2 regions of the Faecalibacterium sp. 3 genome follow, and region 1 is predicted to be linked to the other one. Evidence: predicted binding sites of a transcription regulator. Region 1 holds the regulator's gene; the other holds the start of a gene.

Region 1 (15,217 bases):
CCCTGACTCTGCAGGTAGGACACCACCAGACTGCCGTCGTCCACATTGCCGCCGTCGTAGAGCATGAACTGTCCGTCACACTCCACCAGCACGCTCAGCGCCTGACCGACATCGATAAAATGCACCTCCAGCGGTGCATCCACCGTGTCCACCGTCGCAGCGGCAGAGGACGGGTTCGGCACCACATCGGCGCTTCCACCCGGAACGGATGGCATGCTGCAGCCCGCAAGACTCAGTACCAGCGCGGCGGCAGCGGCCAGCGCAGCAAGGCGCTGCCACAGGCTTTTTTTATGCGGGGTCACTTTTTCTTCTTTCCAGTTTTCCACGTTGCGTTCTCTTTCTGTTGATTGTTTTTGGGCTTGTGCGCAGGTGCCGAATGGGGCGCAAAGCGTGCGCCGGGGCTGGGCGCACGGCCTGCCGGTCCAGCGCCGCGGCTCTGGCCGTGGGCAGGCTTGCCGTTATGGCCCTTCTGGTTCGGGCGCACCGTATAGGTGCCGTCATTGTGGATGGTCACATCGGCGGCTTCGGCCCGGCGGGCAGAGCGCTGCATGGCGCGGCGGCCTGCGGCGGGCACCAGCAGGGGGATCAGGTCCTCCCGGTGGGTCATCTTCAGTGCCTTGACCACCTTCTCGGCGTTGCGGGGCTCGTAGTACTGCAGCAGCGCTCGCTGCAGTGCCTTGCCCTCGGGGGTCTTTTCCACGAACACCGGCTTCAGGGTGTAGGGGTCCAGACCGGTGTAGAACATGCAGGTGCTCACGGTGCCGGGGGTGGGGTAGAAGTCCTGCACCTGCTCCGGGCGCATGTGGTTTTTGTAGAGATATTCCGCCAGATAGACCGCATCCTTGAGGGTGCTGCCCGGGTGGCTGGACATCAGGTAGGGAACAAGATACTGCTTTTTGCCCGCCTTTTTGCTCAGCTCATAGAACTTATCCTTGAACTTGTTGAAGGTCTCGATGGGCGGCTTGCCCATGTAGGCCAGCGTATTGGGCGCACAGTGCTCCGGAGCCACCTTCAGCTGGCCGGACACATGGTACTCCACCAGCTCCTTGAAGAAGGTGTCGTCCGGGTCGGCCATCAGGTAGTCGAACCGGATGCCGCTGCGGATGAACACCTTTTTCACGCCCGGCAGCTCCCGCACCCGGCGCAGGATCTTCAGATAATCGCTGTGGTCCACGATCATGTGGGAGCAGGTGGTGGGGGCAAGACAGTGCTTGCCGCCGGTGCACATGCCCCGCAGCATCTGCTCCCGGCAGGAGGGGAAGCGGAAGTTTGCGGTGGGGCCGCCTACATCGTGGATGTAGCCCTTGAAATCCGGCTCGTGGGTCATGCGCTCCGCTTCTGCCACGATGCTGTCCGCGCTGCGGCTGGTGACACGGCGGCCCTGATGCAGCTGGATGGCGCAGAAGTTGCAGCCGCCGAAGCAGCCGCGGTTCTGGATGATGGAGAACTGCACCTCCCGGATGGCGGGCACACCGCCCATGCTCTCGTAGATGGGGTGATACCGGCGGGTGTAGGGCAGGGCATAGACCTTGTCCAGTTCCCCGCGCACCAGCGGCTTTGCGGGGATGTTCTGCACCAGATACTTCTCGCTCTGCTTCTGCACGATGATCTGGCCGCTGACCACGTCCTGATTGTCCATCTGGATGCGGCAGGCCTTGGCATACGCCGTCTTATCCGACGCCACCTTTTTAAAGCCTGCGCACTCCACGTAGCGTTCGGGCAGATGGTCGAAGTCGGTCATGTAACAGGTGCCGTCCACGTCCGTGATGCTTTCCACCGGCTCCCCGGCGGCAAGGCGGCGGGCGATCTCCACGGTCTGGTGCTCGCCCATGCCAAAGCTGATGATGTCCGCGCCGGAGTCCTCGGCAATGCTGGGCAGCACGGTGTCCAGCCAGTAGTCGTAGTGGGCAAAGCGGCGCAGGGACGCTTCCAGACCGCCCAGGATCACCGGCAGGTCGGGATAGGCCTGCTTGGCAAGGCGGGTGTACACGGTGGCGCTGCGGTCCGGGCGTGCACCGCCCTTGCCGCCGGGAGAGTATTCGTCCTCGGCGCGGGGGATCTTTGCCACGGAATAGTGGCTGACCATGCTGTCCACGTTGCCGCCGCCGATGAAAAAGCCATACTTGGGCTTGCCGAACCGCTTGAAGTCCTCACAGTCGGTGTAGCGGGGCTGGGCCAGCACGCCGATCTTATAGCCCTCGGCTTCCAGCAGACGGCTGATGATGGCGGTGCCAAAGCTGGGGTGGTCCACATAGGCGTCGCCGCCCACCACCACAAAGTCCAGCTGCTCCCACCCGCGGGCCTCCATATCGGCCCGGCTGATGGGAAGAAATTCGGTGTAGATCTTAGGGGAAGAGTTGTCCATTTGCTAATATCCTCATTCTTGGTTGAACACGGGCAGCATCCTCGCCCTCTCCGTCAATGCTTGCGCATTGCCACCTCTCCCAAAGGGAGAGGCCTTGGCAGTCCATGCAAAGTTTCCGGTTTCGCCAGAGGCTCTCCCTTTGGGAGAGCTGGACGCGAAGCGGCCTGAGAGGGCGAGCGCTCTTTTGTTTTTCATTCCTCCGGCTGGTTCATCTGCATCTCCAGCCACTGCTGGCGGCTGATGAGCACTGCACGGGGCTTGGCACCCTCGTAGGGGCCAATGACGCCTTTCTGCTCCATTTCGTCCATGATGCGGGCCGCGCGGGCGTAGCCCAGCTTGCAGCGGCGCTGCAAAAGGCTGGTGGAGGCCTGACCGGCATCGATGACCACCTCCACGGCCTGCTTGAACATGGGGTCGCTGTCCGGCTCTTCGTCCGCATCCGCGCCGCTGCTGCCCTTTTTGCCGTCCTGAATGGCATGCTTTTCCATGGCCTCGATCATGGCTTCATCGTACTGCACGGTGCCGCTCTGCTTGATGAAGTCCAGCACACGGCTGATCTCCTCATCCCGCACAAAGGTGCCCTGAATACGGGTGGGCTTGGGCGCACCCACCGGCATGAACAGCATATCGCCCATGCCCAGCAGTTTTTCGGCACCGGAGCCGTCCAGAATGGTGCGGCTGTCCACCTGACTGGACACCGCAAATGCGATGCGGCTGGGGATGTTGGCCTTGATCAGGCCAGTGATGACGTCCACGCTGGGGCGCTGGGTGGCCACGATCAGGTGCATGCCGGCCGCGCGGGCCTTCTGGGCGATGCGGCAGATGGAGTCCTCCACATCCTTGCCCACCACCATCATCAGGTCGGCCAGCTCGTCGATGATAATGGCGATGTAGGGCATCTTTTCCAGCTCCGGCCGTTCTGCGGCCAGCTTGTTGAAGGACTTGATGTCACGCACATTGTTCTCCGCAAACAGGCGGTAGCGGCGCTCCATCTCCTGCACGGCGCTGCCCAGCGCACCGGCGGCCTTTTTCGGCTCGGTGACCACCGGCATCAGCAGATGGGGAATGCCGTTGTACTCGGCCAGCTCCACCACCTTGGGGTCGATCAGCAGCAGCTTCACGTCCTCCGGGCTGGAGCGGAACAGCAGGCTCATGATGATGCTGTTCACGCACACCGATTTGCCGCTGCCGGTGCTGCCCGCGATCAGCAGATGGGGCATCTTGCACAGGTCTGCCACCTGCGCCACACCGGCAATGTCCTTGCCCAGCGCGATGCCCAACGGTGAGGTCATGCGCAAAAAGCTCTGGCTCTCGAACACGCTGCGGATATACACCGGGGTCTTTTTGTGGTTGGGCACCTCGATGCCGACGGCGGGCTTGCCGGGAATGGGCGCTTCCATGCGCACGTCCGCCACCGCAAGGTTCAGTGCGATATCGTCCGCCAGCGAGGTGATGCGGCTGATCTTGACGCCCGCCATGGGCTGCACCTCGTACCGGGTGACGGAGGGACCCCGGGAGATGTCCAGCACACGGGTGCGCACGCCAAAGCTTTCCAGCGTGTCCACCAGCTTCTGGGCATTGGCCTTGAGCTCTTCCTGCGCACCGGGGTCGGTCTCGTCCTGCGATTTTTCAAACAGCTCGATGGGCGGGTACTGGTACTGATAGGTATCCACCGGTTCGGTCTCGTCCACAGGGGCCGCTGCCGCGGCCTGCTCGGAGGCGGCGGGCTTTTCCATTGCCGCTGCCACCAGCGTGCTGATGTCCTTTTCCTCCACCGGTTCAGCGGTAATGCTGATCCAGCCGTCCTCATCCGGTGCGCTGCGCATGGCCGCCGCGTTTTCTGCACTGACACGGGCGGGTGCTGTCGGCACGGCGGGCTGGATGGGCGCCGCAGGCATTTCCGGCGTGATGGCCGCTGCCGGAGCTTCCGGCGGGACGGTGGGCATCACCGGTGTATCAAAGCTTTCTGCCGCAGGCTGCACCGGCTGTGCGGCCTTTGCAAAGAAGTCGGACGCATCCGTTTCCACCGCATCTGCCACGATGGGCTGCGGGGCAGGTTTGGGGGCCGGGCGCAGCGGGTTCTGCCCAAAGGTACCGCCCGGGCCCACGATGAGCGGCTCGATGGGCTCGCTGCCGCCCTCCTTTACCTCAGTGTGGTCGGGGCCAAGGTCTACGTCAAAGGAAGCCCGGGGCCGGGATACCCGTACCTGCACCGGCGTGATGGCCGGGGCGGCAGGCTCCGGCTGGGCAAGCGGCTGACCGGAAGTGTCTGCGGGCGGCTCCGGCTGCGGGGCTGCCTCCGGCTCCTCCGCTTCCATCTCTTCGGTCACCTTGTGGCCCCAATGCCGGATGCCGTTCAGCCAGTCCGGCACACCGATATGGAATGCAGGGCCGGCCGGTTCGTCCTCCGGCTCCTCTTCTTCATATTCGTCTTCGGCTTCCTCCTCGGCCTCCTCGGCCTCTGCCGCCCGGGCGGCCGCACGTTCCGCACGGCGCTCCGCGCTCTGCCGGGCAAGGGCGGCGCCCTTTGCGTGCACCCCGCCGAATGCGGCGCACAGCCACTGCCAGACCTCTGCCGGGGTCAGGTCAAAAATGTACAGACTGACGCAGAGCGCCAGCACCGCCATGATCAGGTTTGCCGCCGGTCTGCCGCAGAGCAGCAGCAGATTGCCGCCCAGCAGTGCGCCCAGCGCGCCGCCGCCCAGCCATGCATTCACGCCGTTGGCATAGCAGGCGGCAGTCATCTGGAACGCAGACAGCCCCTGCGGCTGGATATCCGAAAAAACGATCACGGTCCCGCAGGCAAACACCAGCCCCAAAATCAGTTTGAAGATCGGGGGCAGAAGGTCTTCGCCCCGGGTATACTGCACGGCAAGGCAGCACACGGCTGCGCCCAGCACAAAGCTGCCGCAGCCAAAAAGTCCGAACAGCACATCGTGCAGGGCCTTCCATGCCGAATCTCCCTCCACAAAGGCCAGCACCACCAGCAAAAGGCCTGCGAACAGGGTGCCAAGCCCTGCCGGGAGCCGCTGTTCGGCGCGCTTTTTGCGCGATGATGTGCGCCGTGTTGTCGTTTTACGTTTTCTTGTCGCCATTCTTCTCTGTTCCCCACATTTGTAGTAGACACACTATTTGATTTTATTATTGTACCACGCAGGGAAGAAAATGGCAAACCTATTGTTGTACAAATTTCTTCAGCCCGGCAGGCCAGCAGATAGCTTTCTCCGCGAACAGCGACGGGTTGCGGCACCCAGCATCCGCTTCGCTATCGCTTGCGTCTTGCTGGCCGCTGCCCCAACAGCTTCTCCCTGTTTTCTGCCGCGGGCAGCGGTCGTCGCTGTTGCAAGACTCCAGTCCCGCCCTACTGCCTGCGGCAGCAGGGTCCCACCCCCGGGACATTCGCTGGAGAAACTATCTGCCGTCCTGTCTTCTTACTCTTTTTCGATTTCTTTATACAGCCACGCCAGTGCATCCGAAAGCCCGCCCAGCTCGTCGATGAGCTTTTCCTTCACGGCCCGGCGTCCGTCCAGCACGGTGCCCATGTCCATCACCAGCTCGCCGGTGTGGAGCATCAGGTCAGTGTAGCGCTTTTCGGTCATGCCGCTGTGGGCCGCCACAAAGCCGGTGATGCGCTGCTGCATCTGCTCAAAGCTGCGCATGGTCTGCGGCACCCCCAGAATGACGCCGGAATGCCGCACCGGGTGCACGGTCATGGTGGCTGTGGGCACGATGAAGCTGCGCCGGGCGCTGACGGCAAGCGGGATGCCGATGGAGTGTCCGCCGCCCAGCACCAGCGTCGCGCTGGGTTTGGACACGCTGGCGATCAGCTCCGCCAGCGCAAGGCCCGCTTCCACATCCCCGCCCACCGTGTTCAGCAGCACCAGCAGGCCCTCGATGCGGGGGTCCTCCTGCGCGGCCACCAGCTGAGGGATGACATGCTCGTACTTCGTGGTCTTCTGGCCCTGCGGCGCTTCCGAATGGCCTTCGATCTGTCCGATGACGGTCAGGCAGTGGATGACATGCCCGCCGCGGGCCAGCGTGACCGTGCCCAGATCCTCGATCTCTTCTTTTTCCAGCCGACCTGCGTCGGTCTGCTGCGTTTCATCGTTCATATGCTTTCCTCCTGCGTTTTTTGTCAGCATTCCCCGGCCTGTGCCGGGCTATACAGACCCGCCGCAGCAAAAAAACGGTAACATTTCATAAAATTTTTTTGAGAATGATTTGACATTCTCCATCAGTGCTGTATACTTTAAATAATTGACTGTAATATCTGCAATATGAACCCGTAAACGGATCGGGGTTTCTCTGCGCCGCATCTGTAAAGCAGGCAGCTGCGGCAAGTACTGCGATAGAGCGAAAGGAGAAAGTATTCTATGAGCACCCCTGCAAAGGCTTCGCTTCCCGTTATCAAGCGTCTTCCCAAATATTACCGCTATCTGCGCTCTCTGCAGGAAGACGGCATCAACAGCATTTCCTCCCGCGAGCTGGCTGCTCAGATGGGCACCACTGCTTCGCAGGTACGACAGGACTTCAACTGCATCGGCGATGTGAATGGCCGGCAGGGCATCGGCTACTCGGTGGAAAACCTGCTCTCCATTCTGGAAGGCCTGCTGTTCGGCAACGGCGACCGCCTGCCCACCATCCTGATCGGCTGCGGCCGTCTGGGCAAGGCAGTGAGCCGCTTTATCACCACCGATACCAACGGCTACCGCCTGATCGCCGCCTTTGATGTGGCACAGAGCGAGGTAGGCAAGGAGATCAGCGGCATCCAGATCCGCCATATCGACGAGCTGGAGTCTTTCTGTGCCGAGCATCACCCCAAGGTCGCAGTGCTCTGTGTGCCCCGGGACGGTGCGGAGCAGGTCAGCGGCCGTCTGGTGGATCTGGGTATCGAGGGCTTCTGGAATTTCTCCCACTATGACCTTTCGGTGTCGTACCCCGATGTGGTGGTGGAGAACGTCCATCTGGGCGACAGCCTGATGAGTCTGGGCTACCGCCTGCGCAATCAGGACTGAACGTACCTATTATAAGTAATAAGAGAACCCTCTCAGTCAAAGCCTGAGATGCCGCCGAACCCTCTCAGTCTCGCATACGCTCGACAGCTCCCCCAAAAGGGGAGCTTTATGAGTGGGGACGGGAAAGTTTCTGCTTCTCCGGCGAAGGACAGCCTGCCCGGAAGATGCAGAAAAGCTCCCCCTTCGAGGAAAGACTTCCCCCGCTCCGGGGGAAGATGTCGCGCAGTGACAAAAGGGGGAATCTGGCAAAGCCGTCAGGATTTGGCTGAGAGGGTTCTTTCTGTAAGGAGAGTTTTTCAAATGGCAAAACTGTATTTCCGTTACGGCGCGATGAACAGCGGCAAGAGCACCGCCCTGATGCAGGTGGCCCACAACTACGAGGAGCAGGGGATGCGGGTGCTGATCCTCAAGCCGCAGGTGGATACCAAGGGCGGCGGTGAGCTGGTCAGCCGTCTGGGCGTCCGCCGCAAGGCCGATCTGCTGATCCCGCCGGAAACGGATGTGTTCGAGGCGGTGCGTCAGGCCAACAGCACCGCTGCCCTTGCCTGCGTGCTGTGCGACGAGAGCCAGTTCTTCACCCCGGAGCAGGCCGAGCAGCTGTTCATGGTCACGGTGGACCTGAACATCCCGGTGATCTGTTACGGCCTGCGGGCAGATTTCTCCCTCAAGGGCTTCCCCGGCTCCACCCGGCTGCTGGAGCTGGCCCACACCATCGAGGAAATGAAAACCATCTGCACCTGCGGCCGCAAGGCCATCTGCAACTGCCGCAAGGTGAACGGCAGATTCGTCTTTGAGGGCGAGCAGGTGGCCATCGATCTGGAAAACGATGTGCAGTACGTGAGCATGTGCCCCCAGTGCTATTTCAAGGCAAAGCGCGCGTTCTACGCCGAAAAAGCTGCTTCGCAGGCTGATTAAAACTTGTATACAAGGCTGCTGTGTCCAACGACACGGCAGCCTTTCTTTTTATCTCCGGCCTACGGGCGCAGTCCACGCAACAGCGCAAAATATGTCGCTGTCGGCGCTTTTTCACCCCCCAAAAGGACGAAGAAGCACCGATTTCCATGCCCGCAGACCGGTGCCGGGGGACCGCCGCAAACAATTGATATATCAGAGTGAACATTTTTTGCGCTATTGATATATCAGTTTAAAGGCTCTCATCCGGGCTTTTTAAGCTGTTGTTCGTCCACAATGTATGCAACGATTCTACGTTCTGAAACGGAATGTTTACAAAATTATTGCAAAATTCGACGTTCCTCCTATGATGCATCCCAGTTTTCTATGCAAAATAGCGAAGTATACATGTTGCACAGTTTTTCGAGCCAAGTTTATTCATTTCAGCGAAGGCGTCAATTCTTGCGCGAAAACAAGAGCAATATTTGTACGTTTTTTGTTTAGATATCTGCAATTTGCGTCTTTCTTTTTGGCTGTTGTTTTGTTATCATAATTGTATACAACGGGGTATGTGCAGAACCCCCGTTCGAGATGATGTTTTCTGTATTTAGGAGGAGAACGAAAATGAGCAAGGCAATTTCTCGTCGTGATTTCATGAAGGTCACCGGCGCTGTGGGCGCTGCCGGCCTTCTGGCTGCCTGCGGCGGCAACTCTGCTGCATCCAGCTCTGCTGCTTCCACCGCTCCCGCTGCTTCTGCAGACGAGAGCCTGGCACTGTCTGACGGCCCTGTTTCCATGACCATCAGCTGGTGGGGCGGCGACAGCCGTCACGAGGCTTACCAGAACGCCATCAAGGAGTTCCAGGCTGAGCACACCAACATCACCATCGAGCCCACCTTCGCCGCATGGTCCGGCTGGGAAGAGAAGATGGCAGCTGCCTTCATCGCAGGCAACGCACAGGATGTGTGCCAGGTGAACTGGAACTGGCTGTACAACTACTCTGCCGACGGCAGCAAGTTCGTGGACCTGAACACTGTTTCCAAGTTCCTGGATCTGACCCAGTGGGATGACGCTGCCATGGACGCCTGCTACGTTGCAAACAGCCAGCAGTGCGTGCCCGTTTCCATGACCGGCCGTATCTTCTTCTGGAACATGACCACCTTCAACAAGGCTGGCATCACCGAAGTTCCCAAGTCTCTGGATGATCTGATGGCTGCCGGCAAGGCATTCAAGGAGAAGCTGGGCGACGATTACTACCCCATGCACCTGGGCGCATACGACCGTATGATCCTGATGGTCTTCTACCTCGAGTCCAAGTACGGCAAGGACTGGGCTGACCCCGTCACCTCTACCCTGAACTACACCGAGGACGAGATCGCTGAGGGCATCGACTTCATCAAGAGCCTGGTGGACGGCCACGTCATGATGAACCTGAAGACCTACTACTCTGCAAACTCCGATACCGCTACCCACCAGTCCAACGAGTGGATCACCGGTAAGATCGCAGGCATCTTCGAGTGGGATTCCGCTGCTTCCAAGTACTCCTCCGCTCTGGATGACGCCAACAAGGACGGCTTCACCGTTGGCGAAGAGATCAAGTTCGGCGACAACAACGGCGGCTTCTCCAAGGTCTCCATGGGTCTGGCCATCACCAAGACCAGCAAGTGCGTTGCCGAGGCTGCTACCCTGATCAACTTCCTGCTGAACGAGGAGAAGGGCGCTTCCATCATGGGTTCTGAGTGCGGCATCCCCGCTTCCAAGGCTGGTCTGGCTGCTGCTCAGGCTGCCGGCGCTGTCAAGGATCTGGTGGCTGAGGCAAACGCCAAGGTCATGGCTTTCACCACCAACAAGCTGGATCCCCTGTTCGAGAACAACGACCTGAAGGCTTCCGGCACCGGCATCTATCAGGAAGTGTTCGATACCGTTGACTACGACGGCGTTGCCGGCGCAGACGTTGTTGACACCCTGCTGGACGGCATGGAGTCTGTTGGCTACACCATCGGCTAAGTTCCATTTTTGAGTGCCGCCGTGTGCGGTCACGCACAGAAAAGGGCACCCTTTGACTGAACCTGAGGGGCACCTGCCGCCCGACCGGCAGATGCCCCTTTTTTGTCAGAGATATATTACAAAATCTTGACAAAGCTGTATCCAGTCTGTTACCCCTTCGTCCGTCTCATGCTCCGAAATTCCTTAAAAAGGAGGATTTCCCAGATGAAAGAAAGCAATGCACCCGCCGTCGGGCGCACCCCGTTCCAGAAGTGGCTGGACAAATATCAGGGCCTGTTTTATCTGATCCCCTGGATCATCGGCTTCGTCGTCTTTAAGGCAGTTCCCTTCGGTCAGTCGCTGTACTACAGCTTCACCGATATGAACTTCTTCGAGAGCGGCACCAAGTTCGTTGGTCTGGCCAACTACATCACGGCCTTTACCACCACCAAGATCACCAAGGCGCTGATCATCACCTTCAAGTACGCTTTCATCACCGTGCCGCTGAAGCTGGTCTTTGCGCTGTTCATCGCATACATCCTGAACTTCAAGATCGCATGCGTCAACCTGTTCCGTACTGTGTACTACATCCCCTCCATTCTGGGCGGCTCTGTTGCTATCGCCGTTCTGTGGAAGGCTGTGTTCAGTGTGGACGGCCTGCTCAACACCGTTCTGCGCGCTGTCACCTTTGGTCTGGTGCAGGGCCCCGAGTGGCTGTCTGACCCCAGCTACGCGCTGTGGATCATCTGCTTCTTGCGCATCTGGCAGTTTGGTTCTGCCATGGTGCTGTTCCTGGCTGCTCTGAAGGGTGTGCCTGCCGACCTGTACGAGGCTGCCACCATTGATGGTGCCGGCAAGTGGCGTCAGTTCTTCTCCATCACCGTTCCGATGATCACCCCCATCATCTTCTACAACCTGGTCACTCAGATCTGCCAGGCTTTCCAGGAGTTCAATGGCCCGTACATCATCACCAACGGCGGCCCCCGTGGTTCCACCACGCTGATCTCTCTGCTGGTTTACAACTACGCATTCAAGTCTTATGACATGGGTATGGCATCCGCTCTGGCATGGATCATGTTCATCATCGTCTGCATCCTGACGATCATTGCATTCACCAGCCAGAAGAAGTGGGTCTACTACTCTGACGAAAGGTAAGGTGACCAGTATGGGAATGAAAGCATCGAACAAAATCGCGACCTTCTTCAAGTATTTCGTCCTGATCCTGGTCGGCGTCATCATGATCTATCCTCTGCTGTGGATGATCAGCGCTACCTTTAAGGACAACAGCGAGATCTTTGCAGGCATCAGCCTGTGGATCAAGCACCCCACTCTGGATGGCTACCGCGGCGCTCTGAACAACTTTGGCGGTTCCATCAACATCCTGCAGGCCATGCTGAACACCTACAGCTACGTTATCCCCAAGGTGATCTGCACGGTGGTCTCCGCCTGTGTGGCTGCCTACGGCTTTGGCCGCTTCGATTTCCCCGGCCGTAAGCTGATGTTCAACATCATGCTGGCCACCCTGTTCCTGCCGCAGGTCGTTCTGAACGTGCCGCAGTACCTGCTGTACAACAAGTTCGGCTGGCTGGACAGCCCCTTCTATCTGGCCATCTGGGTGCACTGCGCATTTGCGACCGAGACCTACTTCGTCTACCAGCTGGTGCAGTTCATGCGCAATGTCCCCCGTGATCTGGACGAAGCTGCCGCCATCGACGGCTGCTCCTCCTTCCAGACCCTGTACAAGGTCATCGTGCCCATGCTGGGCCCCGCTCTGGTGTCCTGCGCACTGTTCCAGTTCATGTGGAGCTGCAACGACTTCATGGGCCCGCTGCTTTACGTCAGCACCCCCGGCAAGTATCCCATGTCCCTGTTCGTCAAGCTGTCCATGGACGGTGATACCGGTTTCGCCTGGAACAAGATCCTTGCTCTGTCGCTGATCTCCATCCTGCCGCAGCTGATCGTTTTCTTCTGCGCACAGGACCAGTTCGTTGAAGGTATCTCTGCCGGTGCCGTCAAGGGCTAAGCCCCGCGCACAAGCATAAGATCTCTGATACAAACACCCCCTGTGCCGTTCCCGTAGATGGCACAGGGGGTGTTTTTAATGATGTGTTCCCGCAGCGGAATGATCATTTCTTATGTCCTTTGCGGTACTGCAGCGGGCCGGTGCCCATCACCTCGCGGAATACCCGGCGGAAATGGGCGGCGCTGGCAAAGCCGGTCTGCTCTGCCACCGCGCTGATGGACAGCTCTGTGGTCTCCAGCAGCTTCTGAGCCGCTTCGATGCGGCGGTTGTTGATGTAATCCACGATGGACTGGCCTGTCACCCGCCGGAACAACCGGCTCAGGTAGTAGGGCGAAAGATAAAACTGCGCCGCTACCTCGGTGAGGGAAAACTTCTGCCGGTAGTTGGCCGCAAGGTAGGCGCAGATCTGCTCCACCGTCTCGTTGCGGGGGCGTGCCACGGCACTGCTCTCTGCAAAGCACTCCTGCTCCACGTAGTGCAGGATCAGCAGCAGGTACAGCGGGCCGGGATAATCCTGTTCGTCCATTGCACTGCTCATCATTTCCAGCAGGGTGCGTATCCGGCTGGTCCACTGCACCGGTGCATACAGCACGGTGCGCTCCCCGGGCGCAAACAGACGCGAAAAGTCCCGCCCGGCCGTGGTTTTCAGGTCATGCAGCATCCCCAGCGGAAAATGGCACCCCACGATCTGGGGCACGACGCTGCCGGTCTGCAGAAAGCTGCAGCCGCCCGGGCCCAGCAGCACGGCGCTGCCGGGGTTTACCAGTACGCTCTGACCGCCCGATTCCAGCGTCACGCTGCCTTCGGACACCAGCAGCAGATAACAGGTGTCCTCGTCGGGCAGCAGCTCGTGGCGGTTCGCATTCAGGCGCAGGGTGGCAGCGGCCACCTTGCCGGTGATCTTTTCACGTTCTGATCTCATAATACACTTCTCATCATCTTCCGAGGGAAAACCCTCTCCGTCATCGCTGCGCGATGCCACCTCTCCCAAAGGGCGAGGTTTTATGCATTTGACCGTTCCGCTCCATAAAAGCTCCCCCCTTTCGGGGGAGCTGGCAAACCCTTTGGGTTTGACTGAGAGGGTTCTTTTTCATCATACCATGCCCAAGGCATTTGGGCAAGACAAAACCATCAGGAGGTTCTCTCATGAATCTGTCGCTTATCCGTTCCATGACGCGCAGCGCTGTTTTCGAGCTGGAAAACGACCTGTGCTACCGTCCGGCCCATCCGTTCATCGTCACCCTGAACGGCAGGACCGTCTACGAAGCCTGCAATACCAACGTGTTCTCCCTGTTCTCCCTGCTGCCCGGCACGGAATACACGGTGGGCGTGCAGGCTGAGGGCGAGAGCCTGACCTGCACCTTTACCACCGAGGCCGAGACCTTCTTTGTGGATGCATCCCGCTACGGTCTGGTGGCCGACGGCACCACGGACAACACCCTCAAGCTGCAGGCTGCCCTGTCCACCTGCCCCAAGGGCGGCACGGTGTATGTGCCGGCAGGCCGTTACCGCACCTGCAGCCTGTTCATGAAGAGCTGCACCACCCTGTACCTTGAAAAGGGCGCTGTGCTGCTGGGCGACAACGACCGCACCCACTATCCCATCCTGCCCGGTGTGATCCCCAGCGAGAACGAGGTGGACGAATACTACCTGACCGGCTGGGAGGGCAACCCCCTGAGCAGCTTTGCCGGCCTTTTGAACATCACGCAGGTGCATGACGTCGTTGTGACCGGCGAGGGCACGCTGGACTGCGACGCGGAGAACGGCGACTGGTGGGTGACGCCCAAGATCAAGCGCATCGCATGGCGTCCTCGTGCCGTGGCCATGGTGGACAGCGAGAACATCTGCCTGCACGGCATCACAGTGCAGAACAGCTACTCCTGGACCATCCACCCCATCTTCGTCAAGCACCTTGACCTGCTGAACTTCAACATCAACAACCCCTACAACGCCCCCAACACCGACGGCATCGACCCCGAAAGCTGTGAGTACATCCGCATCATCGGCGTGAACATCCATGTGGGCGACGACTGCATCGCCATGAAGGCCAGCAAGGTGTTCCTTGGCATGAAGCTGAAAAAGAGCTGCGAGCACACCGTCATCCGCAACTGCCTGCTGGACAAGGGCCACGGCGGCATCGTCATCGGCAGCGAAATGAGCGGCGGCGTCAAGGATATGGTGGTCACCCAGTGCCTGATGGACCACACTGACCGCGGCCTGCGGGTCAAGACCCGCCGCGGCCGCGGCAACACCGCCGTCATTGATGGGCTGGTGTTCCGCAATGTGGAAATGCGCGGCGTCAAGGCTCCCTTCGTTATCAACATGTTCTATTTCTGCGACCCGGACGGCCACGGCCCCTATGTGCAGTGCCGCGACGCCATGCCCGTGGACGAGTACACCCCCAAGCTGGGCAGCCTGACCATGGAGGACATCGTGGCCACCGACGCCCAGTTCGCCGGCTGCTACTTTGACGGCCTGCCGGAGCAGCCCATTGAGCGCGTTACCATGAAGAATGTCACCATCACCTTTGACCCCAACGCCAAGGAAGGTCAGGCCGCCATGGCAGATAACCGCCCGCTGGTGAAGAAGCTGGCCATCTATGCCGAAAACGTCAGGGAGATTGACCTGCACAACGTCAAGATCGAGGGCTACGAGGGCGAGCGCCTGCATTTTGCCAACGTCGGCCATTTTGAGGAGGACTGAAACCATGACCCATGAAGAGATCCTGTCCATGCTGGGCGACTACGTGGACTATCTGATCGCCAATTCCAGCGCCGAAGCACCCATGTGGAACATCGAAAAGGTGCGCAGCGGCAAGCCCAACAAGTGGAACTACATCGACGGCTGCATGATCACCGCCTGCCTGAGCCTGTACAAGACCACCGGCGACGAGAAGTACCTGAGCTTTTCCAAGAACTTCATCGACTGGTTCGTGCA
Region 2 (15,217 bases), 1.0 Mb from region 1:
CCTCCTGCTTTTTATTCAGAATAAGTATAACATAAATCGGCCGTTGTGCAACCACTGCAGAACACGTTATCTGTTTCATTTCTTTCGGGTCGGATCCTCAGCTCCCCCGGCTCTTAAAAAAGACAGCAAAAAATCGGCTGAGCCCTGCGGCCCAGCCGATTTTTCTGAAGAAAGCATATGATTACGATGATTACTTGGTAAAGAGCTGGATCCACTGATGGCCCCAGGTGCTGGAGCTGTTGTAGTAGTAGCCAACACCCATTGCGCGGGCTTCCGGGTCCAGAATATTCGCACGGTGGCCTTCGGAGTTCATCCATGCCGTTACGACCTCTTCGGGAGAAACGCTGCCCCATGCGGCATTCTCACCGGAAGCAGCATCGGTCACACCGTATTCACTGAGCACGGTGTACCACTTGGAACCATTGGGGCGCACATGAGAGTTCACAGTTGCGATCTCCTCAGCACGATGCTGTGCAGCTGCAGTGAGCTTTGCGTCCCCCATGACCAGAGGCTGCAGGCCGTAGTTTGCGCGCTCTGCATTGACCAGATCCAGAACTCTCTGACGATAGTCGCTGGTGTAAGAGTTTTCGGGATAAGAGAAGATCAGCACCCAGTAGTTGTTGTAAACGCCGCCTTCATAGTGGCCCACGCTCATGGTGGTCGCATCTGCGTTCAGGATGCGCTCACGGGCAAAATCAATGTTCATCCACTGATCCACCGCTGCATCGGGGGTGGAAACGCCCGCCATGTAGTCCTCGCCACTCGACACATCTTCGATGCCATTCTCTGCGAAGACGGTAAAATCGCGCTGGCCATTGGGACGAACGTAAGAATAAGAAGAGGCCAGTTCCTTCGCACGCTCCTGAGCAGCACTGTTGTGACTGCTATCACCCAGCTGGACAGGCTTCAGGCCAGCCTTTGCGCGCTCGCTGTTCACACGGCGCAGGAACTCGTTCTGGTAAGCTTCATCCTGATGGCTCAGGAAGGAGTTTTCTTCTTCCATCACGGAAGCTGTCTCAGGCCCGGCCTGTGCAGCATTTGCGGCAACAGGCTTGAGGGATGCGGCACCAAAAACCACAGCCATGGCCATCGCAGCGGCTGCGACCTTCTTTACGATCCTCATCTCAAGTTCCATAAGACATCCTCCGTAGGTTTTTGCAACTTGTTTGCAACACTACCGTTTCACAAGTGCAACTGTTGTGCAACAATAGTATCACAAAAGTGTCTCATGGTCAAGGGATTCAGTCGTGTTTTGATGAATAATATAAAATTTTAGAACTTTTTCACCTAAAAAGCCCCTTGACGAGCACTGCAGACTCGTCTTAAATGTTGTTCTATTGTTATGCAACTGTTGCAGCGCACCCTTTTGGGAGGCTTTTTAAGGCACTTTTTGTACGGAAATTTATTTTTGCAACACGATTTTGTGACGTTTTGATCGTGTATTTCCGTTTCTTTCTTAACTCAAAGCCGTCTTTTCATGTTTCGCTGCACTTTGTGTGCACTTTCAGACGCTGTTTTTTCTTCCTCTGGCTATCCCTGCACTGCACCCGCTCTTTTGCAGCACCATCCGCAACAAAAAACAGCGCAGACGGTTCTTCCGAACCCATCTGTGCTGTCCCTCCGTACAGTTTAATACTCTAACTCTTTGCTCTGACTGAACCGAGTATTACGCAAAACGCAACAAGCCCCGCCAAAAAGGACATCGCTCAAAGAATCGCCGAACAGAGCAAAAAGGCAGGATCTCTGGCGAAGCCCTGCCTCTTGCTGTTTTGTCCACCGTCTTTTATGCGTCACCTTAGCATTTGACAAACAAAAAAGAAGAGCGGCTCCGAAGAGCCGCCCTTCCACAATTCAGGCTATGCTATTGAAAAGATCTTGCTTCAGGCGATCACTGAGCAGCCTTTGCTGCCTCGATCTGCTTGATCAGCTCGGGCACGACCTTGAACAGATCGCCCACGATGCCGTAGTCAGCCACGCCGAAGATGGGAGCACCCTCGTTCTTGTTGACAGCGATGATGCACTCGGAGTCCTGCATACCAGCAGTGTGCTGGATAGCGCCGGAAATGCCCAGAGCAACATAGATCTTGGGATGCACGGTCTTGCCGGTCTGGCCAACCTGATGGTCAGCGGTCATCCAGCCTGCATCGGTGACGGCACGGGAAGCACCCACAACGCCGCCGCCCAGAGCAGCTGCCAGCTGCTCAGCCAGCTCAATGCCCTTCTGGACATCCTTGCTGATGCCGCGGCCGACAGAGACGATCACGTCTGCGCCGATCAGATCGACCAGCTTCTCAGCGGCCTTCTCAACGCTCAGGACCTCGGTCTTGATGTCCTCAGCAGCCAGAGCGAATGCGGGCTTCACGATCTGGCAGGCATCAGCCTTGGCCTGATCGAAGGGAGCCTTCTTCATAACGCCGGGACGCACGGTGGACATCTGCGGACGGAAGCGGGGGCAGATGATGGTAGCCATCAGATGGCCGCCGAATGCGGGACGGGTCATCTTCAGGTTGCGGTCTTCCATATCGAACTTCTGCTTGGACAGGTCGATGGTGGAGCTCTCCTTCAGGAAATCGATGTACTTTGCAGTGTCGATGTCCAGATGGGTAGCATCAGCGGTCAGGCCGGTGTGCAGACGAGCTGCGCAGCGGGGGCCCAGATCGCGGCCGATGTTGGTTGCACCGATCAGCAGGACTTCGGGCTTGTACTCGTTGACCATGTCGCACACGACCTTAGCGTATGCATCGGTGGTGTAGTCCTTCAGCAGGGGGCTGTCGCAGACCATGACCTTATCGGCACCATAGCCGCCCAGCTCCTTGGCAATGCCTTCCACGTTGTCGCCCAGCAGCAGGCCGGTGACCTCGCAGCCCAGCTCATCAGCCAGCTTGCGGGCCTCGCTCACCAGCTCGAAATCAGTGGGCATCAATGCGCCCTGGCGCTGCTCGCAGAAGACCCATACGCCTTTGTATTCGTTAAAATCAGCCATTGTAATCCTATGCTCCTTTCATCAGATCAGGTGCTTCTTGGCCAGGATACCAGCCAGCTGTGCGGCAGTATCGTCGCCCTTGAGCATGGTGCCTGCGCCCTTCTGCGGAGGAGTGAAGGACTTAAAGACGTTCGTCGGAGAACCCTTCAGACCAATGGTATCGACCTCGATCAGCGGATCGTCCTTCAGTGCGTTGTAATCGAACACTTCCATCGGCTTGTCGTAGCAGGTGAAGATGCCGTTCACGCTCATGTAACGGGGCTGGTTCAGCTCCTTGATGCAGGTCAGCAGGCAGGGAGTCTGCACCTTGACCATCATGTAGCCGTCCTCCAGCATACGCTTCACGGTCAGGGTGTTGCCATCCTTCTGGATGTCAGCCACATAGGTGACCTGAGGCAGGTGCAGCTTCTCAGCGATCTGAGGACCGACCTGAGCGGTATCACCATCGATTGCCTGACGGCCGCAGAACACAACGTCCTCGGGGCCGACACCGATCTTGTTGACGGCAGCAGCCAGGATCTGGCTGGTTGCGAAGGTATCGGAACCGCCGAACTCACGGCCGGAGACCAGAACAGCCTTATCTGCACCGCAGGCCAGCAGCTCACGCAGCATGCCTTCTGCCGGCGGGGGACCCATGGTAACAACAACGACTTCGCAGCCGGTAGCGTCCTTGAGCTTCAGAGCAGCCTCCAGAGCATTCAGGTCATCAGGGTTGGTGATGGTAGCCATCGAAGCACGGTCCAGAGTGCCATCGGGCTTGACGGACACCTTGCCGGAGGTATCAGGAACCTGCTTTACACAAACAATTGCTTTCATTGTAACTCTTGCCTCCCTTACTTCAGCAGCGCGCCGGAAATGACCATCATCTGCACTTCGCTGGTGCCCTCGTAGATCTCAGTGATCTTGGCATCACGCATCATGCGCTCGATGGGATAGTCACGGGTGTAGCCGTAACCGCCGAACAGCTGCAGGCAGCGGCGGGTCACATCGCTTGCGGTACGGGCTGCGATCAGCTTTGCCTGAGCAGCCTCGACGCTGTAACGGACCTTCTTGCCATCCATTGCTTCCTGCTTCTTCAGAGCAGCAGCGTAGACCAGATACTTTGCAGCCTCAACGCGTGCCTTCATCTCAGCCAGCTCGAACTGGGTGTTCTGGAATGCGGAAATGCTGCGGCCGAACTGCTTGCGCTCCTTGACGTAAGCAACGGTCTCTTCCAAAGCGCCCTCGGCGATGCCCAGAGCCTGAGAAGCAATGCCGATACGGCCACCGTCCAGAGTAGCCATAGCCAGCTGGAAGCCGCGGCCACGCACACCCAGCATACGGTCAGCAGGGATGCGGCAGTCCTCGAAAATCAGCTCGCAGGTGGAAGAACCGCGGATGCCCATCTTGTCCTCAGCCTTACCGACGGAGAAGCCCGGGTCGGTACGCTCCACGATAAAGGCGGAGCACTGCTTGGTGGGACGGCCCTTCTTGTCGGGCACGATATCGGTGACAGCAATAACGATAAAGACGTTTGCGTAGCCGGCGTTGGTGATGAAGATCTTGGAACCGTTCAGGATCCAATCACCGGTCTCGGGGTCCTGCTTTGCAAAGGTCTGCTGGCCCTGTGCGTCGGTGCCGGCACCCGGCTCAGTCAGGCCGAAAGCACCCAGCCACTCACCGCTGCACAGCTTGGGCAGATACTTTGCCTTCTGCTCGGGAGTACCATTTTCATAAATAGGAGCAGCACACAGGCTGGTGTGAGCAGAGACGATGACACCGGTGGTGCCGCAGACCTTGCTCAGCTCTTCCACTGCCATGACGTAGGACAGCACATCGCCGCCTGCACCGCCGACCTCAGTCGGGAAATAAATGCCCATCATGCCGAGCTTGCCCATCTTTTCGACGGTTTCTTTGGGGAAGTACTCTTCCGCATCAACCTTCTTTGCCAGGGGCTTGACTTCGTTCTCAGCAAACTCACGGTACATTTTCTGTACCATCTGCTGCTGCTTGGACAGAGTAAAATCCATCGCTATATCCTCCTAACGGGTCTTTTTCATTTACCGGAATTGCCCGGTGCAAACAAATTCCTCCCGGCCGTGTTTCCATAGTCGGGAGAAACGTTTATCAGAATTTACAGCTGGTCAACAGGGGTCTTGGTGCGGTCTGCGTTGTAAACGTAGAAGCCCTTGCCGCTCTTGCAGCCCAGGTTGCCGCCGCGGACCATCTTACGGATCAGCGGGCATGCACGGTACTTGCTGTCGCCGGTCTCCTTGTACAGCACGTCCATGATAGCCAGGCAGATATCCAGGCCGATGAAGTCGCCCAGCTCCAGGGGTCCCATGGGGTGGTTGGCACCCAGCTTCATGGCAGTGTCAATGCCGGCGATATCGGAAACGCCTTCCATCTTGATGAAGGCTGCTTCGTTGATCATGGGGATCAGGATGCGGTTGACGACGAAGCCTGCAGCCTCGTTGACCTGAACCGGCTGCTTGCCGATGGCAACAGAGATCTCCTTGATCTTCTCAACGGTCTCAGCGGGAGTGTTGCAGCCTGCGATGACCTCGATCAGCTTCATGCGGTCTGCGGGGTTGAAGAAGTGCATGCCAACCAGCGGACGGCTAACGCCCTTGCCGATCTCGGTGATGGACAGAGAAGAAGTGTTGGAAGCGAAGATGCACTCAGGCTTGCAGATCTTATCCAGCTCACCGAAGGTGGTCTGCTTGACCTTCATATCCTCAAAAGCAGCCTCAACGACCAGATCGCAGTCAGCGCACAGGTCTTCCTTCAGGCCCGGGGTGATGGCAGCAACGATAGCGTCTGCCTTTTCCTGCGTCATCTTTCCCTTGGCAACCAGCTTCTCGTAGCCCTTCTTGATCTTTGCCAGACCATTCTCGGCCCACTCCTGCTTGATGTCGCACAGAGCAACGGTGTTGCCCTCAACCTGTGCAAATGCCTTTGCGATGCCCTGGCCCATGGTGCCAGCGCCGATAACACCGATCTTCATAGGAAACCTCTCCTTTAATATCAAAAATTATGTAGTAATGGATTAGTTGTTGGTGAATACTGCCTTGGGCTTCGGCTTCTCACGGGACAGGAAGCAGCTCATGCCCTCCACCTGATCGTGGGTCTCGAAGCAGTCGCCGAACAGCTTTTCCTCGACCTCAACAGCCTTCTCGATGGGCAGGCTGATGCCGCCGTTGATTGCCTTCTTGCAGTTGCGTACAGCGATGGGTGCGTTCTTTGCGATCTTGCCGGCCAGCTTCAGCACGTTCTCCATCAGCTCAGCCTGCGGATACACAGCGTTCACCAGACCAATGCGCAGAGCCTCGTCTGCCTTGATGTTCAGAGCAGAGTAGACCAGCTGCTTTGCCATGCCCATGCCGACCAGACGTGCCAGACGCTGGGTGCCGCCGAAGCCCGGGGTGATGCCCAGACCAACTTCAGGCTGACCAAACACAGCGTTGTCAGAGCAGATGCGGATATCGCAGCTCATTGCCAGCTCGTTGCCGCCGCCCAGTGCAAAGCCGTTCACGGCTGCAATGACGGGGATGGGGAAGCTCTCGATCATCAGGAACACATCATTGCCCAGCTTGCCGAAGGCCTCGCCCTCTGCCTTGGTCATGGTGCTCATGGAACCGATATCAGCGCCTGCCACGAAGCTCTTGTCGCCTTCGCCGGTCAGAACGATGCAGCGGACAGTCTCCTGATCCACAGCCTCAAATGCAGCCTTCAGGTCTGCCAGAACTTCGGGGTTCAGGGCATTCAGTGCCTTGGGACGGTCGATGGTGATGATCTCAACTGCGCCCTGCACCTCGGTTTTTACAAATGCCATTGTGAAAACCTCCTATTCAAATCTTATCAGTTATCATAAACAGCCCCCGGGCCAGAGCAGGCTCTCCGGTTCCTCCCCTGCCCGGGTCTGTCATTCAGTCAGGCTCTCCAGTAATGGAGCTTAGTCCATCTCAACGATGGTAGCGCAGCCCATGCCGCCGCCGATGCACAGGGTAGCCAGGCCCTTGTGTGCGCCGCGATGCTTCATAGCATACAGCAGGGTGACCAGGATACGAGCGCCGGAAGCGCCGACCGGGTGGCCCAGAGCAATTGCGCCGCCGTTGACGTTCACCTTGCTCATATCAAAGTTCAGAGCCTGGCTGACAGCCACAGACTGAGCAGCAAATGCCTCGTTGGCCTCGATCAGATCCATGTCAGCAACGCTCATGCCGGTCTTAGCCATGACCTTCTTGGTAGCAGCGATGGGGCCCAGACCCATGACTTCGGGCTCAACGCCTGCCAGAGCACCAGCCACCCAAGTAGCCAGAGGCTTCACGCCCAGCTCCTTTGCCTTCTCCTCGCTCATGATGACCAGAGCAGCAGCGCCGTCATTGATGGCGGAAGAGTTGCCGGCGGTCACAATGCCGTCCTTGGTGAAAGCGGGCTTCAGCTTTGCCAGCACTTCAGGAGCGCTCAGACGGGGGCCTTCATCGGTATCGAACACGGTGTCGCCCTTCTTGCCCTTGATCACAACGGGAACGATCTCGTCCTTGAAAGCGCCGTCCTTGATGGCCTTGTCAGCCTTCAGCTGGCTGTTGTATGAGAACTCGTCCAGCATCTCACGGGTGATGGGGCTGTAGCCGTACTTCTTCTGATAGGTCTCGTTGGTGCAGACGTTCTCAGCGGTCATACCCATGTGCTTGTTGAAGCCGCAGGCATCCCACAGAGCATCGTTGACCATGGTATCCACGATCTCGCTCTTGCCCATAGGAGCGCCCATGCGGTAGCCGTAACGAGCCTTCTGCAGTGCGAAGGGAGCCATGTCCATGTTCTCCATGCCGCCTGCGACCACGATATCAGCATCGCCTGCCTCGATCATCTGAGCAGCCATATTGACGCAGTTCAGACCGGAGCCACACACCACGTTGACGGTGACAGCCGGGGTCTCGATGGGCAGACCAGCCTTCAGAGCAGCCTGACGTGCAACGTTCTGGCCCAGACCAGCCTGAATGACACAGCCCATGTAAACATGATCGACCTGCTCAGGTGCGACGTTTGCACGGTTCAGGGCTTCCTTGATGACAATGGAGCCCAGCTCAACTGCGGGAACGTTTGCCAGAGTGCCGCCGAACTTGCCAATAGCGGTACGGCATGCAGATGCGATAACGATCTTTTTCATGTGAATAGCCTCCTGAATTGTGTATGTGTTGCTTTTCGATTGCCTTTTTATCAAAACGCCCTTGGGCATTTCTGCAAATTATTTTTCAGGGTCTTTTCCCTGCCGGATCAGCGCATACTTTTCGTTGACCGCCTTTTCCACATTGGGGGTAACGAACTTGCCGATGTCGCTGCCGTAATACGCTGCCTCCTTCACGATCGTAGAAGAAAGGTAGCTCCACTTGATGCTGGTGGCAAGGAACATGGTCTCAATGCCGGGCATCAGTGCGTGATTGGTCTGCGCAAGCTGGATCTCGTTTTCAAAGTCCGTCACAGCCCGCAGTCCCCGTACCATCACCGATGCGTGCCGCTTCTTGGCGAACTCTACGGTCAGGCCGTCGAAGCTCTCCACCGAAACATTCTGGATGCCTTTGCAGCACTCCTTGAGCAGCTCTACGCGCTCTTCTACGGTGAAGAGCGGATTCTTTGCGCTGTTGTTGAGCACTGCCACAATCAAATGATCGTTGATCTTTGCTGCGCGCTTGATGATATCAAGGTGTCCTTTTGTGACCGGGTCGAACGAACCGGGATAAACTGCTGTTGCCATCGTCTGGTGTCCTCCTTGAGCGCTGTGAAAAGCGCGTTTTGGTTCTGCCATGATAGCACTTTCCAGTCTTGGGTGCAAGATTTTGTGCAAGCTGTACGTTTTATCGTTAAAATTTAAACAATCAACGCTGTGCCACATCGCGGCAACTTGCTACGCTATAAGTAAATCACATCGTCAAAATTTTATCAAGTCCTTTTGCAAAGATTTTTGGTTTCACCGCACCAAACAATCCTCCGAAATTGCTCTAAATTTTGTAAATATTGACAGTCAGCCAAAATTTTCACGATAAACTATTGATTCTGCACATTGTTAATGTTATAACTAAGTTGTGCAGGTCTGCCGACCTGTCCGGCAGCTTTCCCTGTTGTCTGTCAGGATACCACACGGCTATGTCAGAGTTGTGTGCAAACTACCAAAAACCGGTAAATAACCTGCAAAGATCTGTCCGTGCAGGAAGTGTAAATGATAAATTTACAATTCCTTTATGTTATTATAGGAGAGGATGGTTTATAATGGATTTTACGGAACTGTATGCTCAGAAAAAAATGACCGCCGCTCAGGCTGCCGCACTGGTCAAAAGCGGTGACTGGGTGGACTACGGCTGGGCAGTGAACACCCCCGTGGCGGTGGATGCCGAGCTTGCAAAGCGTCTGCCGGAGCTGGAGGGCGTCAACTTCCGCGGCGGCATCCTGATGTGGGTGCCCGCGATCTTCCAGATCGACGACCCCGCCGCACACATGACCTGGAACAGCTGGCACATGGGCGGCATTGAGCGCAAGGCCATTGCACAGGGGTTCTCCTTTTACTCCCCCATCCGTTATTCCGAGCTGCCCCGCTACTACCGTGAGAGCCCGGACCCGCTGGATGTGGCCGTGTTCCAGGTGACCCCCATGGACGAGCACGGCTATTTCAACTTCGGCCCCAGTGCATCTCATCTGGGCGCTGTGTGCGAAAAAGCCAAGAAGATCATTGTTGAAGTCAACAAGAACATGCCCCGCTGCCTTGGCGGCATGGAGAACTGCATCCACATTTCTCAGGTCACCGGCATCGTGGAAGGCGAGAATCCTCCCATTGGCCAGATGGCCGCTCCCGGTGCTGCTACCGAAGTGGATCTGAAGGTCGCCAACCTGATCGTTCCGCAGATCCCCAACGGTGCCTGCCTGCAGCTGGGCATCGGCGGTATGCCCAATGCCATCGGCAGCCTGATTGCACAGAGCGACCTGAAGGATCTGGGCGTGCACACCGAAATGTATGTGGACGCCTTTGTGGATATCGCCAAGGCCGGCAAGATCACCGGTGCATGCAAGCAGCTGGACAAGGGCCGTCAGGTCTACGCCTTCGGTGCCGGCACCCAGAAAATGTACGATTACCTGAACGATAACCCGGAGTGCATGTCTGCACCCGTGGACTACACCAACGATATCCGCAGCATCTCCGCACTGGATAACTTTATTTCCATCAACAACGCTGTGGACATCGACCTGTTCGGTCAGGTGAACGCCGAGACTGCAGGCCTCAAGCACATCTCCGGTGCCGGCGGTCAGCTGGATTTCGTTCTGGGCGCATACCTTTCCAAGGGCGGCAAGAGCTTTATCTGCCTGTCCTCTACCTTCTTTAATAAGAAGACCGGCCAGCTTGAGAGCCGCATCCGTCCCACTCTGGAAAACGGCAGCATCGTCACCGATACTCGTGCCAACATCCACTACCTGTGCACCGAGTACGGCTGCGTGAACCTGAAGGGCCTGACCACCTGGGAAAAAGCTGAGGCCCTGATCAACGTTGCACATCCCGACTTCCGCGAAGACCTTATCAAGGAAGCCGAAAAGATGCATATCTGGCGCAGGAGCAACAAAATCTAACATGTGTCGTGGGTATTCCTGCTGCCTGCGGCAGGAATGGAGTTTATCACATGATGGACAAAAAGCCGCACATCAAGCCCTATCTTTACGGGATGCTGGCCGGGTTCGGAGCAATCTCCCTGAGCATCATCTTTTTCTTCCTGATCTACCGCTTTGACGGTTTTGGCAACGCGATCTCGACCCTGACCGGCATTCTGATGCCGTTCATCTACGGTGCCGTCATCGCCTACCTGCTCAAGCCCGTATGCAACACCATCGAGAGCTTTCTGCGCCGCTTCATTCCGGAAAAGATGCATGGTCTGGTCAATGTGCTGTCTATTACACTGACCATCCTGTTCGGTCTGCTCCTCATCTACGCTTTGTGTATGATGATCATTCCGCAGCTCATCACCAGCGTGACCACCCTGTACTACACTGCACAGCGCAACCTTGCAAAGTTCGTGCAGTGGGCGAATCATGTGGAGTTCATTGAAAACAACCAGCAGATCATGAACATGCTCAACTCTGCTTATGCCACCATCAGCACCAATTTCGATGATCTGATCAAGACCCGGCTCCTGCCCTCCATGCAGAACATCGTCAGCGGTGCCGCCATTGGTGTGCTGAACATTGTAACGGTAGCCAAGAATCTGGTCATCGGCATCATCGTGGCCGTGTACATGCTGGCCAGCCGCAAGCGCTTTGTGCAGCAGGGCAAGCTGGTGCTCTACAGCATCTTCAAGCCCCGCTGGGCAGAGCTCATCAAGGAAGAAGCGAAGTATGCCGATAAGATGTTCGGCGGCTTCATCAACGGCAAGATCATGGATTCCGCCATCATCGGCGTGCTGTGCTATATCGGCTGTCTGATCTTCAAATTTCCCAGTGCACTGCTGGTGTCGGTCATCATCGGTGTGACCAATGTCATCCCCTTCTTTGGCCCGTTCATCGGTGCGGTTCCGGCCACCCTGCTCATTCTCATCCAGAACCCCATCAAGGCACTGTGGTTCGTGCTGTTCGTGCTGGTCCTGCAGCAGCTGGACGGCAATGTGATCGGCCCCAAGATCCTGGGCAACACCACCGGTCTTTCCAGCTTCTGGGTCCTGTTCGCCATCCTGCTGTTCGGCGGTCTGTGGGGCTTTGTGGGCATGATTGTGGGTGTACCGCTGTTTGCTGTCATCTATGACATCATCAAAAAGCTGGTCATCCACGGCTTGAAGCGCAATGCAGAGCTCGACATGCTTCAGACCTACCACGACAATTTCGGTGACCCGGAGGACGATGCTTCGCCTGCCCCGGAACCGTCTGCCGAAAAGCAATAAGCATCTCCCCTGCCCTGTATCACAAAGGCCCTGCGTTCTTTCGAACGCAGGGCCTTTGCTTTTTATGATGATGTTTGCCGAAGATTACTTTTCAATGGGCTGTGAGGGCTTCCAATCCTTGTAGTTCTCGTAGCGGCTTTCGCGGATCCTGGTGTGGGACCAGATCTCGTCCGCAGTGGGCTGCCAGTTGGCGGCGTAGCTCTTGCACTTCTCGCACAGGTGCTCCACGCTTTCCGGGGACTGCAGGTCGGTGCTGTGGGCACCGGTCTCGTGCACCATCTTCTGCAGCAGCTCGGGGTTTTCCAGCATCGGGCAGGGACGCAGATGGTTCTTGTTGAAGGGCTGGCCGTTGTGATAAGCCATGAACAGCGGGCTGTGCAGAATTTCAAGAATGCTCTGGTCGTGGATATTGGCATTGGAGTAGTGGATGAATACACAGGGCTCTGCATCACCGGCCGAGTTGATGTGGAAGTAGTTGCGGCCGCCGGCAATACAGCCGCCCACAAACTCACCGTCGTTCTGGAAGTCCATGGGGTAGAACGGGATATCGCAGGCCTCCGAGCGCAGATAGCGGATGCGGTCGATCATATATTTGCGCTGCTCCGGGGTAGGCATCAGCTCCGGTGCTGCCTCGTTGCCCACGGGCATGTAGTGGAAGTAGAAGCCGAAGTGTGCACCCTTCTCGCACAGGAAACGCATGAACTCGTCGTTGGTGACAGCTTCGATGTTATCACGGGTATAGCAGATGGATGTGCCAAAGATGATGCCGTACTTCTTCAGCAGATCCATCGCGTTCATGACAGCGGCATAGTGCCCCTCGCCACGGCGGGCATCGTTGGTCTCCGGGGTGCCCTCGATGGACAGCATGAAGGCAATGTTACCCAGACGCACCACCTCTTTGCAGAAGGGCTCATCGATGAGGGTGGAGTTGGTGTAGATGGCAAACTGCACATCATTGTGCTTCTCCGCCAGCTTCAGGATATCGGCCTTGCGCACCAGCGGCTCGCCGCCGGTCAGCATGTACAGGTATACGCCCAGCTCCTTGCCCTCGGTAACGATCTTGTCCATATCCTCAAAGCTGAGGTTGTTCTTGTTGCCATACTCGCCAGCCCAGCAGCCCACGCAATGCATGTTGCAGGCAGAAGTGGGGTCGAACAGGATCAGCCACGGAATGTTGCACTGGTACTTCACGCGGTTTTCGCGGATGGTCTTGGTGCCGCGGAAGAAGGCTTCATAGCCCAGATTCAGCGCCATAGTGCGGGCCACGTTGGGGTCGGTCTGATCCAGCACACAGTTGATGAGCTTGGACCACTTGCTGTCGGGGTCGGTCAGGGTCTGTCTGGCGTGTTCGTAGGCTTCAGCGCTGAACGAACTGCCATAGAACTGCTTTGCAACATCCACCAGCTGTCCCACGGTTTTCTGACGATCTTTATCGGCATGAGAAAGCACCACGTCCACCATTTTACCAACGGCAGCACGCTGCATTTTATGAGTCAGGCTCTCAACAGAAGTATTCATTATCCTTTTCCTCCAAACGGTATTTTTCGGAAATCTCTTTTTCTATTTCTATGCCATTACTCTACCACTCTATCCCACAAGTTGCCATAAACAGAAAAAGCGCCGTGATAGAAAACCCATCACGGCGCAGATTATGATAAAATTTTGTCGTTCTTCCGGTTCAGCCGTCCTGTTCCAAATGGATCTTATTGCTGGCAAGGCGGCATAACGCGCGGCGCAGATCCCCCTGCAGCATCCGTCCCGTACGTTCTACCATCACAGCAGGATCCGTTTTCATGTCCCGGCGGATCCATTCCAGCCCCACGCCCACCAGCGCATATTTGTAAAAATCCACCACAAACTGCTTGTCATCGTCCTGCACGGTGATATCGTGGCATTCGCGATCCGCAAATTCCTTCAGCATGGGATCCAGAAGCTTGTAGAGATACTGCTCCACCTGTTCACGGCCCACAGAACGGTATACGTTCAGCACCAGTGCTTTGTTATCCCGGATCTGGTGCAGGATGTCCAGAAACGCTTCGGTCCATGTATCAAAGCTCTGGCAGCCTTCCATCGCCTTGGTTGCATCTTCCGTCAGGATCCAGTCCACCAGATCGTAAATATCCTTGAAGTGGTAGTAGAAGGTCATGCGGTTCACACCGCAGTCCTCGGTGATATCGTTGATCGTGATCTTATTGAGGGGCTTTTCCAGCAGCAGCTTTTTCAGCGATGCTTCCAGTGCCCGCTTCGTTGTTTGTGACACAAAAACCTTCCTTTCCCGACCGTAGAAATTTTTCCCGCTGCGTACGGCGATTGGCAGCTTTGTACATTATAATACCGCAAAAGCCGTCCCGATTGCAAGCATTGATTCTGTCCATTTTGTAAACAAAGAATGATTTCCTGTGTTTCACTCCGGCAGTTTCTCGCTTCAAAAGCCATTTCTCTGCCCCCAAAAGACCCTTCCGGCGGTGTGCAACGCCTGCAAAAGCGGCTTCTTCCGGCAAAAAAGCGGAAAAGGCCCTTGATTTTATATTCCTCTGCGCTTAGAATGGGAGCAGACGACTGTGAATTAAGTGCCGTTTTGAGGGAGGGTACAAACTATGATGGATACCATTGGTTTTCTGGGCTGCGGCAACATGGGCGGAGCCATCGCCCGTGCCGTTTGCAAAGCTGTTGACCCCAAGAAGGTTTTTCTGGCAAACCGCACTGCGGCCAAGGCACAGGCACTGGCCAAGGAACTGGGCTGCAAAACAGCCACCAATGCTGAGGTGGCCGGTGACTGCGACCTGATCTTTCTGGCCGTGAAGCCCCAGATGATGGAAGCACTGCTGGAGCCGCTCAGATTCACGCTGGACGAGCGCCCCAAGCGCTTTGTGCTGTGCAGCATGGCAGCAGGCCTTTCGATCGCCCGCATTCAGGAGCTGGCCGGTGAGGACTTTCCTGTGATCCGCATCATGCCCAATACCCCGGCATCGGTGGGCGAAGGCATGATCCAGTATTGCTCTTCCAATGTTACCGCAGAAGAAGAGGAAGCGTTCCTCAGGATCATGGCTCCCGCGGGCCGTCTGGACGCCGTGCCGGAAAGTCTGATCGATGCTGCCAGCTGCGTTTCCGGCTGCGGCCCGGCATGGGTGTACCAGTTTATTGAGGCTCTGGCCGACGGCGGTGTGGCCTGCGGCCTGCCCCGCACCAAAGCGCAGGAATATGCCGCACAGATGGTTCTGGGCAGCGCAAAGCTGGTTCTGGAAAGCGGAAAGCATCCCGGCGAACTCAAGGATGCCGTATGCAGCCCCGGCGGCAGCACCATTCAGGGCGTGCGCGTGCTGGAAGAGCGTGGCCTGCG

What was found. Region 1 encodes Rex, which represses fermentation and respiration genes when NADH is low (regulators of the CRP and FNR family bind a similar motif). Its sites were predicted from a motif close to ATTGTTAANNNNTTAACAAT; they were not measured.
Region 2: a site for Rex is predicted at 8,823-8,842, ahead of coaD (pantetheine-phosphate adenylyltransferase). Genes of this name have one in related genera too.

Annotation. Positions count from the first base shown of each region.
Region 1 covers NZ_JBLWFN010000001.1:869,939-885,155, reverse strand. Annotated here, with positions in the region: gene ACNSPV_RS04080 (ComEC/Rec2 family competence protein) at 1-326, opposite strand, end outside; gene ACNSPV_RS04075 (YgiQ family radical SAM protein) at 299-2,365, opposite strand; gene ACNSPV_RS04070 (DNA translocase FtsK) at 2,557-5,460, opposite strand; gene ACNSPV_RS04065 (ClpP family protease) at 5,797-6,477, opposite strand; gene ACNSPV_RS04060 (redox-sensing transcriptional repressor Rex) at 6,739-7,380, shown strand; gene ACNSPV_RS04055 (thymidine kinase) at 7,681-8,295, shown strand; gene ACNSPV_RS04050 (ABC transporter substrate-binding protein) at 8,896-10,278, shown strand; gene ACNSPV_RS04045 (carbohydrate ABC transporter permease) at 10,483-11,412, shown strand; gene ACNSPV_RS04040 (carbohydrate ABC transporter permease) at 11,423-12,280, shown strand; gene ACNSPV_RS04035 (AraC family transcriptional regulator) at 12,384-13,202, opposite strand; gene ACNSPV_RS04030 (glycoside hydrolase family 28 protein) at 13,427-14,983, shown strand; gene ACNSPV_RS04025 (glycoside hydrolase family 88/105 protein) at 14,988-15,217, shown strand, end outside.
Region 2 covers NZ_JBLWFN010000001.1:1,881,916-1,897,132, reverse strand. Annotated here, with positions in the region: gene ACNSPV_RS09025 (CAP domain-containing protein) at 191-1,135, opposite strand; gene acrA (acryloyl-CoA reductase electron transfer subunit beta) at 1,889-2,983, opposite strand; gene acrB (acryloyl-CoA reductase electron transfer subunit gamma) at 3,005-3,799, opposite strand; gene ACNSPV_RS09010 (acyl-CoA dehydrogenase family protein) at 3,817-4,992, opposite strand; gene ACNSPV_RS09005 (3-hydroxyacyl-CoA dehydrogenase family protein) at 5,097-5,969, opposite strand; gene ACNSPV_RS09000 (enoyl-CoA hydratase-related protein) at 6,012-6,797, opposite strand; gene ACNSPV_RS08995 (acetyl-CoA C-acetyltransferase) at 6,918-8,135, opposite strand; gene coaD (pantetheine-phosphate adenylyltransferase) at 8,214-8,720, opposite strand; gene ACNSPV_RS08985 (butyryl-CoA:acetate CoA-transferase) at 9,233-10,579, shown strand; gene ACNSPV_RS08980 (AI-2E family transporter) at 10,630-11,877, shown strand; gene ACNSPV_RS08975 (radical SAM protein) at 11,962-13,395, opposite strand; gene ACNSPV_RS08970 (TetR-like C-terminal domain-containing protein) at 13,556-14,137, opposite strand; gene proC (pyrroline-5-carboxylate reductase) at 14,475-15,217, shown strand, end outside.